Regions from separate parts of the Klebsiella sp. GFKo11 genome, predicted to be linked through region 3. Evidence: predicted binding sites of a transcription regulator. Region 3 holds the regulator's gene; each other region holds the start of a gene.
The links. Region 3 encodes PurR, which represses purine synthesis genes. Its sites were predicted from a motif close to CANGCAAACGTTTGCNTG; they were not measured.
Positions count from the first base shown of each region.

Region 1: a site for PurR is predicted at 1,574-1,591, ahead of gcvT (glycine cleavage system aminomethyltransferase GcvT). Genes of this name have one in related genera too.
Region 2: a site for PurR is predicted at 985-1,002, ahead of glyA (serine hydroxymethyltransferase). Genes of this name have one in related genera too.
Region 4: a site for PurR is predicted at 1,486-1,503, ahead of AC07P6_RS23725 (nucleoside-specific channel-forming protein Tsx). Genes of this name have one in related genera too.

Region 1 is NZ_CM151369.1:952,089-955,196, forward strand. It holds gene ubiH (2-octaprenyl-6-methoxyphenyl hydroxylase) at 1-46, shown strand, start outside; gene ubiI (FAD-dependent 2-octaprenylphenol hydroxylase) at 57-1,259, shown strand; gene gcvT (glycine cleavage system aminomethyltransferase GcvT) at 1,680-2,774, shown strand; gene gcvH (glycine cleavage system protein GcvH) at 2,798-3,108, shown strand, end outside.
Region 2 is NZ_CM151369.1:1,603,645-1,606,752, forward strand. It holds gene hmpA (NO-inducible flavohemoprotein) at 1-792, opposite strand, end outside; gene glyA (serine hydroxymethyltransferase) at 1,119-2,372, shown strand; gene AC07P6_RS07830 (DoxX family protein) at 2,433-2,855, opposite strand; gene AC07P6_RS07835 (ROK family transcriptional regulator) at 2,930-3,108, opposite strand, start outside.
Region 3 is NZ_CM151369.1:2,884,974-2,888,081, forward strand. It holds gene punR (DNA-binding transcriptional activator PunR) at 1-762, shown strand, start outside; gene purR (HTH-type transcriptional repressor PurR) at 781-1,806, opposite strand; gene cydH (cytochrome bd-I oxidase subunit CydH) at 2,103-2,192, shown strand; gene AC07P6_RS14075 (MFS transporter) at 2,360-3,108, shown strand, end outside.
Region 4 is NZ_CM151369.1:4,917,157-4,920,264, reverse strand. It holds gene AC07P6_RS23730 (helix-turn-helix transcriptional regulator) at 1-418, shown strand, start outside; gene AC07P6_RS23725 (nucleoside-specific channel-forming protein Tsx) at 463-1,347, opposite strand; gene AC07P6_RS23720 (SadB/YajI family lipoprotein) at 1,643-2,185, opposite strand; gene nrdR (transcriptional regulator NrdR) at 2,333-2,782, shown strand; gene ribD (bifunctional diaminohydroxyphosphoribosylaminopyrimidine deaminase/5-amino-6-(5-phosphoribosylamino)uracil reductase RibD) at 2,786-3,108, shown strand, end outside.

The DNA.
Region 1 (3,108 bases), 1.9 Mb from region 3:
GCGAGATGCGCTGGCGCAGCGTACCCTCGGTTGGGTCCCCCGTTAAGGAGTTAAACGTGCAAAGTGTTGATGTCGCCATTGTTGGCGGTGGGATGGTGGGCCTGGCGGTTGCCTGCGGTTTGCAGGGGAGTGGGCTGCGCGTGGCGGTGCTGGAACAGGCAACTCCTCAGCCGCTGGATATGGATGCGCCGCCGGCGTTGCGGGTATCGGCGATTAACGCCGCCAGCGAGAAGCTGCTGAGCAAACTGGATGTCTGGCAGGATATTGTCGCCCAGCGCGCCAGCCGCTACCACGGTATGGAAGTGTGGGACAAAGACAGTTTTGGTCGCATCAGCTTTGATGACCAGAGCATGGGATTCAGCCACCTCGGGCATATTATCGAAAACGCTGTGGTGCACCATGCCCTGTGGCAGAAAGCTCAGCGCTGTTCCGATGTCACCCTGCTGGCCCCGGCTCAACTGCAGCAGGTCGCATGGGGCGAGAACGAGGCTTTTCTGAGCCTGCAGGACGGCAGCATGTTAACCGCCCGGCTGGTGGTTGGCGCTGACGGTGCCAATTCATGGTTGCGCAACAAAGCCGATATTCCTCTGACTTACTGGGATTATCATCATCATGCGCTGGTTGCCACTATTCGTACCGCAGAGCCGCACGAAGCGATTGCGCGTCAGGCGTTTCACGGCGAAGGAATTCTGGCGTTCTTGCCGCTCAGCGATCCGCATCTCTGCTCTATTGTCTGGTCGCTATCTCCTGAAGACGCGAAGCGGATGCAGCAGGCGGACAAAGCCGCTTTCAACCAGGCGCTGAATATTGCTTTCGATAACCGCCTTGGCCTGTGCTCGGTGGAAAGCGAACGCCAGGTTTTCCCGCTGACGGGCCGCTATGCGCGTCAGTTCGCCGCCCATCGTCTGGCGCTGGTTGGCGATGCTGCTCACACCATTCATCCGTTAGCGGGGCAGGGTGTCAATCTTGGCTTTATGGATGCCGCCGAGCTGATTGACGAGCTCAAACGCCTGCATGCGCAGGGAAAAGATATTGGTCAGCATTTGTATCTGCGTCGCTATGAGCGCAGCCGCAAGCATAGCGCCGCAGTGATGCTGGCAGGAATGCAGGGTTTTCGCGAGATGTTCTCCGGCAGCAATCCGGCGAAGAAGCTGCTGCGCGATATCGGCCTTAAGCTGGCGGACACGCTGCCCGGTGTGAAGCCGCAGCTTATCCGTCAGGCAATGGGGCTAAACGACCTTCCTGCCTGGTTACGTTAAGCCCATCACACTTCTCTCTCCCGGCCATCGCGCCGGGTCTCCCCACTCATTTGAAATAATCTAATCTCACCTCTTTTTTCGCATTAGTTTTATTAATGTTACCTTTTTTTTGTTATAGAAATTAGGTACGTAATTTCGCATAAAATATCATTACCATCTGCCTGTAAGGTTCATGACATTGTTTTTATGTGGCATCTATCGCTTTAATTCAGTTGATAACTCTGTAGGCTCATCGACGGATTTTAGTCATAAGCTAATGTGATGTCCTGATTGAGCTTATGGTTTACTCCCGGTATCGGTGGTAAGTTCTGGCCAAAGAGAACGTTTGCGTCGACGTCCGTCAGCGATGTCGACGGCGGATTTCGTGGCGCAAAATCGCCAAAAATAGTGGCTGGTTCCGTTTTATTCGATGAGGAAAAGATGGCTCAACAGACTCCGTTGTTTGAACAACACACGCTATGCGGCGCGCGCATGGTGGATTTCCATGGCTGGATGATGCCGCTGCATTACGGATCCCAGATTGATGAGCATCACGCGGTGCGCGGCGATGCCGGAATGTTCGATGTGTCGCACATGACCATCGTTGATTTCCACGGCAGCCGAATCCGTGAATTCCTGCGTTATTTGCTGGCTAACGACGTGAGTAAGCTCACCACGCCGGGCAAAGCGCTCTACAGTGGGATGCTAACCGCTTCTGGCGGCGTCATCGATGACTTGATTGTCTATTTCCTTTCTGAAGATTATTTCCGCCTCGTTGTTAACTCCGCCACCCGTGAAAAAGACCTTGCCTGGATAACTCAGCAATCTGAATCTTATGGCCTTGAAATGACCGTGCGTGACGATCTTTCACTGATTGCCGTACAGGGTCCGAAAGCGAAAGAAAAAGCAGCGACGCTGTTTACCGATGAGCAGCGCCAGGCGGTTGCAGGCATGAAGCCGTTCTTTGGCGTGCAGACGGGCGACCTGTTTATCGCCACCACCGGCTATACCGGCGAGGCGGGTTATGAAATCGCGCTGCCGAACGAGCAGGCAGTGGATTTCTGGCGCGGTCTTCTGGATGCAGGCGTTAAGCCATGCGGCCTGGGCGCACGCGACACGCTGCGTCTGGAAGCGGGGATGAACCTGTACGGCCAGGAGATGGACGAAGGCGTTTCTCCGCTGGCGGCGAACATGGGCTGGACCATTGCATGGGAGCCCGCAGAGCGTAATTTTATCGGCCGCGAAGCGCTGGAGTTACAGCGTGAAAAAGGCACTGAGCAGCTTGTTGGCCTGGTGATGACCGAGAAAGGCGTCCTGCGCGGTGGCTTGCCGGTGCGCTTTAGCGATGCCGAGGGTAATCAGAAAGAAGGCATTATCACCAGCGGCACCTTCTCCCCAACGCTGGGCTACAGTATTGCGCTGGCACGCGTACCGGAAGGCATCGGCGAAACCGCCGTGGTGCAGATTCGTAACCGTGAAATGCCGGTAAAAGTGACTAAACCTGTTTTTGTACGCAACGGCAAAGCCGTGGTGTGATTTCCCCTTTTGGAGATGAATTGATGAGCAACGTACCAGCAGAACTGAAATACAGCAAAGAACACGAATGGCTGCGTAAAGAAGCTGACGGCACCTATACCGTCGGGATCACCGAACACGCACAGGAGCTGCTTGGCGATATGGTCTTCGTTGACCTTCCGGAAGTGGGCGCCATCGTCGAAGCAGGTGCTGACTGCGCGGTTGCCGAGTCTGTGAAAGCGGCTTCCGATATCTATGCACCTATTAGCGGTGAAATCGTTGCCGTTAACGAAGAGCTGAATGACTCTCCTGAGCTAGTGAACAGCGAGCCGTACACCGACGGCTGGATCTTCAA
Region 2 (3,108 bases), 1.3 Mb from region 3:
CAGCGTGACTGGCGTTTGCGGGGCGACATTGAGGAAGAAATCACCTGCTGGTGCCGCCAGATAAATCACATCCCCTTCTTTGGCTGAGTTATGCAGCCAGCTTGATACCTGACCGCCATCTTCACGTTTCACCGCAATGCGGTAACCCTTGCCATCAGGCTTGCGGGTCAGGGAGTACTGACGGATTTCCTGATGCGGAAAACCTTCCGGCTTCAGCCAGACCGCCAGATATTGGCCTGGCTGATATTCAGCTACGGCACTGCCGTCGACAGGTTCAAATTCAAAGCTGGTGATGAGTGCGCTGCGCGGGGTTTTCTTCACGATGCGGAACGCACGAGTCCCATCCCAGCCGCCGGTTTTGCTGGCGCTTTCGCTGTAGATTTCCGCTTCACGATTGATAAAGACGTTGGCCAACACGCCGTAAGCTTTGCCCCAGGCGTCCAGCACTTCCTGGCCCGGACTGAACATTTCGTCCAGGGTGGCCAGCAGATGGGTACCGACAATGTTGTACTGCTCTGGTTGGATCTGGAAGCTGGTATGCTTCTGAGCAATTTTCTCGACCGCCGGCAGCAGGGCGGGCAGGTTCTCAAGATTACTGGCATAGGCGGCAATCGCGTTAAACAGTGCTTCACGCTGATCGCCATTGCGCTGGTTACTCATGTTAAAAATTTCTTTGAGTTCAGGGTTATGCGTAAACATGCGATCGTAAAAATGGGCGGTCAGCTTTGGACCGGTTTCAACCAGCAGGGGAATGGTGGCTTTCACCGTTGCGATGGTTTGGGCGTCGAGCATAGCAGCTTCCTTATATGAGTCATTTTAATAATGTATTTTAAATGCATCTTATAAAAATAACCCTGCTTTGTAAATGGTTCTTTAACACTTTGCCGTAAGGTGGTTACAACATGAATTATTTGCATCACAAACCTGAAAAGAAATCCGTTGATAATCTCAGGAGCGTTATTGCTCAAAGCCTTGTGTAATGCGGAGCCAATCGTTTGCGTAAAATCATTTGTCAAGACCTGTTATCACAGAATGATTCAGTTATACTGTGGGCCGTTGTCCGATTGGACCGCCTTTTTAGGCCGAAATTTTATCGTTAGCTGAGTCAGGAGATGCGGATGTTAAAGCGTGAAATGAACATTGCCGATTATGATGCCGAACTGTGGCAGGCTATGGAGCAGGAAAAAGTACGTCAGGAAGAGCACATCGAACTGATCGCCTCCGAGAACTACACCAGCCCGCGTGTTATGCAGGCGCAGGGTTCTCAGCTGACCAACAAATACGCTGAAGGATATCCGGGAAAGCGCTACTACGGCGGCTGCGAATACGTTGATATCGTTGAACAACTGGCTATCGACCGCGCAAAAGAGCTGTTCGGCGCCGACTACGCTAACGTTCAGCCGCACTCCGGTTCCCAGGCTAACTTCGCGGTCTACACCGCGCTGCTGCAACCGGGCGATACCGTTCTGGGTATGAACCTGGCGCAGGGTGGTCACCTGACTCACGGCTCCCCGGTTAACTTCTCCGGTAAACTGTACAACATCATCCCTTACGGCATCGATGAGTCCGGTAAAATTGACTATGAGGACATGGCGAAGCAGGCGCAGACCCACAAACCGAAGATGATTATCGGCGGCTTCTCCGCATACTCTGGTGTGGTTGACTGGGCAAAAATGCGTGAAATCGCAGACAGCATTGGCGCATACCTGTTCGTTGATATGGCCCACGTTGCCGGTCTTATTGCTGCTGACGTTTACCCGAACCCGGTTCCGCACGCTCACGTTGTCACCACAACTACCCACAAAACCCTGGCGGGTCCGCGCGGCGGCCTGATCCTGGCGAAAGGCGGTAGCGAAGAGCTGTACAAAAAACTGAACTCAGCCGTATTCCCAAGCGCTCAGGGTGGCCCGCTGATGCACGTCATCGCGGCGAAAGCCGTGGCGCTGAAAGAAGCGATGGAGCCAGAGTTCAAAGTCTACCAGCAGCAGGTTGCGAAAAACGCCAAAGCGATGGTGGAAGTGTTCCTGAACCGTGGCTACAAAGTGGTGTCTGGCGGCACTGAAAACCACCTGTTCCTGCTGGATCTGGTCGACAAAAACCTGACCGGTAAAGAAGCTGACGCGGCGCTGGGTCGTGCCAACATCACCGTCAACAAAAACAGCGTACCGAACGATCCGAAGAGCCCGTTCGTGACGTCCGGTATCCGTATCGGTTCTCCGGCGGTCACTCGTCGCGGCTTTAAAGAAGCGGAAGTGAAAGAACTGGCTGGCTGGATGTGCGACGTGCTGGACAACATCAATGACGAAGCGGTCATTGAGCGCGTGAAGGGTAAAGTGCTGGATATCTGCGCACGCTTCCCGGTTTACGCATAACGCTGAGTTGTTTAAAGCGAAAAAAAGGCCGCGATTGCGGCCTTTTTTGCGTCTGGGGGATTAACGCCGGTCGAGTGAAATAGCGCCAGGCCCGGTTATCGCCAGTAGCAGAAAGGCTCCGGCAATACTGACGTTTTTCCAGAAGTTAATCATATTCGGCAGTACCGCATCGCCGGACATATCCCAATAGTGATGGCCAATAACCGCCGTGCCCAGGGTATAAAAAATAAACAGCACCGCCAGCGGTCGGGTGAAAAAGCCCAGCACAATCAAAATGGCCGCCGGGACTTCCATAATGATGGCAATAATCGCCGCCAGCGTCGGCATCGGCGCGCCGGATGAAGCCATATATTGCACCGTACCGCTAAAGCCCAGCAGTTTTGGGTAGCCAAAAAGAATAAACAGAACCACCACCGCGATACGGGCAATCAACAGCAGCAGGGAGCGGGAAGAGCCAAAATCAAAATAGCGTAGTGTGTTCATAATCAGCTCGTTATGAGAGACGTGTGATTTAAACGTAATACACAATTTTGCGCTCCGCCACGCGCCGCTCGCGATTAACGCAGCGTTTGTAACTGCTCCTCAACGTACAGATAACCGATCCCCATTAGCTGCTGTGCGCGGGTCAGCTTGCCAAAGCCGATTTGAGTAGCGCGGGTTCGCGGGGCATCACGGTGATCAAACGGATTGAAACCAGTTTGTTTGATGATGGTATTTAGCCATTCCTCGCCAAAGC
Region 3 (3,108 bases):
CGTCGTCACCGCGATGTCGAATTAACCCCGGCCGGGGTCTGGTTTTTGCAGGAAGGGCGCTCTGTTATCAAAAAAATGCAGATCACTCGCCAGCAGTGTCAGCAGATAGCCAACGGTTGGCGCGGGCAGCTATCCATTGCCGTCGATGACATCGTCAAACCGGCGCGCATGCGGCAAATGATCGTTGATTTCTATCGTCATTTTGATGACGTTGAACTGATTGTCTTTCAGGAGGTATTCAACGGCGTCTGGGATGCGTTAGCTGATGGCCGCGTGGAATTAGCTATTGGCGCGACGCGCTCTATTCCCGTCGGTGGGCGCTATGCGTTTCGCGATATGGGGATGCTGAGTTGGGATTGCGTGGTGGCCAGCGATCATCCGTTGGCGAAAATAGACGGCCCGTTAAGCGACGATGTGTTGCGCAACTGGCCGTCGCTGGTACGGGAAGATACTTCACGCTCGCTACCGAAACGCACGACGTGGCTGCTGGATAATCAGAAGAGGGTGGTGGTGCCGGACTGGGACGCTTCCGCGACCTGCCTCAGCGCAGGGTTGTGTGTTGGCATGGTGCCAAAGCATTTTGCACAGCCGCGAATTGATAGCGGAGAATGGACGGCGCTGGCACTGGAAAATCCATTCCCTGATGCGGCCTGCTGCCTGACGTGGCAACAAAGCGATGCTTCACCGGCGCTGATGTGGCTGCTGGATTACCTTGGCGACAGTGAAACGCTGAACAGGGAGTGGCTGCGGGCGCCGGAATAGCCGGCGCCGCGAGGAGAATTAACGGCGATAATCGACAAACGGGCCGTCGGCCACGGATCGACGTTCGACCAGGCGCGGATGTACTTCAATAGACTGGGATATTTCGCGCTTGTTGACGATGCGGTCCAGCAGCATGTTGAAGGCCGCTTCGCCCAGAGAATCTTTTGGCTGATGGATGGTGGTCAGCGCTGGGCTGAAGTAGCGGGCGTTGCGCACATTGTCATAACCGATCAGCGAAATATCCTGCGGCACGCGCAGACCCATTTCATCTGCTGCACAAATAGCGCCCATCGCCATGATATCCCCGCCGCAGAAAATCGCCGTCGGGCGATGGTGTTGGCTGAGGATTTGCTGCATCGCGCGGTAGCCGGATTCCGGCTCGAAATCACCTTGCACGACCCAGTTTTCAGGAACGTTGATCTGCGCTTCTTCCATCGCTTTCATAAAGCCGGCCAGGCGGCCGGCACCGGTGTTCCGCTCAAGCGGGCCGGGGATCACGCCAATTTCGCGATGACCGCGTTCCACCAGATAGCGCCCGGCGATATAACCCCCTTCGAAGGCGTTATCGATAACCGAGTCGGTGAAGTCGGCTTTTGCTTCACCCCAGTCCATCACGACCATCGGAATATGGCGATATTCTTCCAGCATGCTCAGTACCGACTCAGGATACTCAGAACACATCACCAGCAGGCCGTCCACGCGCTTCTGCGCCATCATTGACAGGTAGGCGCGCTGTTTCTCCGGATCGTTCCATGCGTTGCCGAGAATCAGGGTATAGCCCTTCTGGAAGCAACTTTTCTCAACGGATTCGATAATTTCGGCAAAATAGGCCGCTTCGCTGCTGGTCGCCAGCAATCCGATAGACTTGGTGTGATTAACCTTCAGGCTGCGAGCAACGGCGCTGGGGGAGTAGTGCAGTTCTTTAATCGCAGCCCACACAGCGTTGCGCGTCTCTTCTGCAACGAAACGCGTTTTGTTAATTACATGTGATACTGTTGTAGTGGAAACGTTTGCGCGCTTCGCTACATCTTTAATAGTTGCCATTACTTCTCACTCCAGACCTTGACCTGATCGCCCGTTAATCGGTACGTAAACGTTTGCCTGTACACACCCTGATGCCAAAATTGAACATTGCATCACGTCGGGAAAACGACACAGAACGACAGGAAGGGGTCAATGGCCGATACGCTTTCAAATTAGCGTGGGATTTTGTCCGATCTTGGGGCAAAGGGGAAGAACAAAAATGTGCATCCCTCTAAATCTCGGAAGATATTTGCGCTAATCTATGTAAAAATGAGCAAGCTCACTTTTCATGTGGGGATAATCAAGGGGAAAAATTGATGGATACAGATTTAAAGTTTTCGCTGACAACGACGATTATTGTTCTGGGTTTGATTGTCGCCGCAGGGCTCACCGCCATACTGCACTAATTCCAATATGAGGGAGACATCGTTCTCCCTTTTCTTTTTCCACCATTATTATCAATTTCGCAAAAATCTTTTGCCATTTCGTTTACTTTTGTTTTTCTGTGATTGATGTCATGCTTTTGGCTTCTGATGAGATGCCGTCGCTGAAGACGGCCCGATGGAGTCATTGAATGAAAATCAACTTTCCCCTGCTCGCTCTGGCGATCGGTGCCTTCGGTATCGGTACTACCGAGTTCTCCCCGATGGGGCTATTACCGGTTATCGCCAAAGGCGTGGATGTCTCTATTCCGGCTGCGGGAATGCTTATTAGTGCCTATGCCATTGGGGTGATGGTTGGCGCGCCGCTGATGACTCTGTTGCTTTCGCACCGCGCGCGCAGAAATGCGCTGATTTTCCTGATGGCGATTTTTACTCTTGGTAACGTGCTCTCTTCAATTGCACCGGATTACACCACGCTACTGCTGTCGCGCATTATCACCAGCCTCAATCACGGCGCTTTTTTTGGGTTAGGCTCGGTGGTGGCGGCGAGCGTAGTGCCGAAGCATAAGCAGGCCAGCGCCGTGGCGACCATGTTTATGGGGCTGACAATTGCCAACATTGGCGGCGTTCCGGCGGCGACCTGGTTGGGGGAAACTATCGGCTGGCGAATGTCGTTCCTTGCAACGGCGGGTCTCGGCGTGGTGGCGATGGTCAGCCTGTGGTTTTCCCTGCCAAAAGGAAGCGCGGGTGAGCGGCCTGATGTTAAGCAGGAACTTTCAGTACTGATGCGCCCGCAGGTGCTGTCAGCGCTGCTGACCACCGTTCTGGGGGCAGGGGCGATGTTTACGCTTTACACCTATATATCACCGGTCCTGCACAGCATCACTAACGCATCGCCACTGTTTGTGACCGCGATGCTGGTACTGATTGGCGTAGGCTT
Region 4 (3,108 bases), 2.0 Mb from region 3:
CGGCGCGTCGTTGTCTCAAGCGCTGGAGTCGGCGCAGGAAAAAGTGCTGGCGATTTTGCCCGCGGAGAGTCGGCGCAAGGCGGAACAGTCGCGCTTGTTTGCTCCGGACTTTGGCGCTCAGGGCTACACTAAAGACCAGTTTGATTTAGTTCATCGGGCGGTTTCTGGTCAGCAGGCGCTGGCGCTGCACTATCGTGATGAGGCCGGAAACGTGTCGCAGCGCGAAGTGCTGCCGCTGGGGCTTTTTTTCTGGGGAGAACGTTGGCTGCTGGTAACCTGGTGCGAGCTGCGTGAGGATTATCGCTGTTTTCGCCTTGATCGGTGCCTGGATATTGTCATGACCGGGCGTCATTTCAGCGAACGAGCCGATCGTTCATTGAGCGATTTTATGCGTAAGGTGAGATGCGAAGAGCGCTAATGATGAGGTATCCCCGGCGCGGACGCCGGGGAAAACAGAGCAGATTAGAAGTTGTAACCGACTACGAGGTAACCACCCCAGCCGGTAGAACGGACGTTAAAGTCGCCGTTGCCGAAGTTCAGCTTAGCGTCGTCCGCCCATTGGCCACCGTTATGCCAGTAACGCGCCACGACAGAGTAGTGCCAGTGATCGTAGTTCAGGGCCAGGATATGGCTGGAAGCGATGGAGTTGCTGGTGCGCGCATGCTTGCCGTTCATATCATAGAAGTTGTCATCGCCCAGATCGGAACCCCAGTCAAAGTTGGTGAAGCCGATATAGCTCAGTGAACCGCCCCACAGATCGGTCAGCGGCACAAAGTATTTCACTTTGAAGCGGTAGCCGTCCCACTCATTTTCGTTGGACGCTGCGTAGTTCTGCCACTGGTATTTCGCATAGACGTTCAGGGACAGACTCATCGGCAGACCGGTATCGATGTCGGTACCCAGACCCATATACCAGGTGCTCTGACGACCGGACTTGTTGCGGCCCATATCGTAGATGTAGTTGTTCGCGAAATACCACTCTTTGAACGGACCGAAGCTGAGGTCAGTACCAGTCAGTTTGTCGATAGAGAAGCGTGGCTCAATTTCCATAAACAGCGGCGAACCGTGGTTCCAGATACCTTTTGCGTCGGTGTTACCACCGAAGAAGACCGGCGCATCCATATAGCCATAGAAATCAAACCAGTCTTTCTTGGCGAACGCTTCATATTCCAGATAGGTATCGTTACGGATCTGCGGCCCAAAACGGGTGTGATAGCTACCCACCACGTTTACACTCTGGTGCCACCAATCAGACAGATACTGCGGTTTGTCGTTTTCTGCCGCGCTGACAGAGAAAGATGCGGAGAGCGCAAGAGCGGCGCCCGCTGCCAGTAATGTTTTTTTCATAATGATGCCACTGTTTAAATTAAGCCTGAAGGCGTTAAAAGAATCGCCGAAGCGTTTCTAAATATTTCGTATTTCTGTGGCGTCTATTATAGGAATCATTGCTCACAAAAATATGTGTTGTTTCACATAACGAACATATACGTAATCGATTGCGTTCACGATTTTATGCATTTCTTGACAAAATGCCACTGAAATTCATAAATGCTGTCAATTTTTAGTGAACCGATCGGAAAATCTGTAAATGGATTTTCAGTGCAGGGAAGCGCCGGATGTTTGTGATATCCGGCGGAAGGTGTTACTGCATATTTGCGGGCTGAATATCGTGGATACGGATAAAACCAACTTGTTCCGGCGTGACGCCATTCAGGCGCAGTGGAATATCGACATCGCTGGGTGCCAGCGTGCTTGCCGGGGCGCTAATCAGCTGATCCTGCACGTTCACTTCCTGATAATTCTCAGTCGTACCGCTGATTTGTCCTGAAGCCACTGTTGCGCTAAATGCCGGCAGCGGATCGTTGGATTCGCCCTGAATGCGCAGCGTCAACCTGGTTCCGTCACCATCTGGCGTGATATTGAGCAGCGACATGCGCAGAGTACCGATCTGGCTGTTCAATCGCGCTGGCGTTTTTGCGTCCGGCAGCAGATAAACGCCGCGGGTCGATTTTGCATTCAGGACGTTTTGCTGGGTGATTTTTACCGTTTGCTGATTGAGCTGGGTCATCTCTTTGCTCAACGTACTCACGCTCTGGTTCATCTGGCGGACTTCGCTTTGCTGTGCACAGGCGCTGAGGGTGAAAAGGCTACCCATAATGGCCAGTTTTAAATAACGTCTTGTCATGGTTGGGATTCCGTTAACAGAGGATGCTTAATGGTAGACTGTTCGAGTAAGCGCACTATAGATCCTTTATCTCAAAAGCTCTTCCTTTGTTGTCGCGTCACTTCGCGGTAAACTACCTGTTAGTTTAATTACATGTCAGGACGCGCTATGCATTGCCCTTTCTGTTTCGCCGTAGATACCAAAGTTATCGACTCTCGTCTGGTGGGCGAGGGCTCTTCCGTGCGCCGCCGTCGCCAGTGTCTGGTCTGTAATGAACGTTTTACGACGTTTGAAGTGGCGGAGCTGGTGATGCCGCGGGTCGTAAAAAGCAACGATGTGCGTGAACCCTTCAATGAAGAAAAACTGCGTAGCGGAATGTTGAAAGCCCTGGAGAAACGTCCAGTCAGCTCTGACGACGTGGAAATGGCTGTTAACCACATTAAAACGCATCTGCGTGGGACCGGCGAGCGCGAAGTACCGAGCAAAATGATTGGCAACCTGGTGATGGAGCAGCTGAAAAAGCTCGATAAAGTGGCCTATATCCGCTTTGCTTCCGTCTATCGCAGCTTTGAAGATATCAAAGAGTTCGGCGAAGAGATCGCCCGCCTACAGGACTAAGCTATGCTGGACGAAATGTACATGGCGCGGGCGCTCAAGCTGGCCGCGCGCGGACGCTTTACCACTCATCCCAACCCGAATGTCGGCTGCGTGATCGTCAAAGATGGCGAGATCGTCGGTGAAGGTTTTCACTACCGTGCTGGCGAACCTCACGCTGAAGTCCACGCGCTGCGTATGGCCGGTGAAAAAGCCAAAGGCGCGACGGCTTACGTCACGCTGGAGCCCTGCAGCCATCATGGGCGTACGCCGCCGTGCTGCGAAGCGCTGATTGCCGCGGGCGTTTCTCGTGTGGTTGCTGCGATGCAGGACCCGAATCCGCAGGTGGC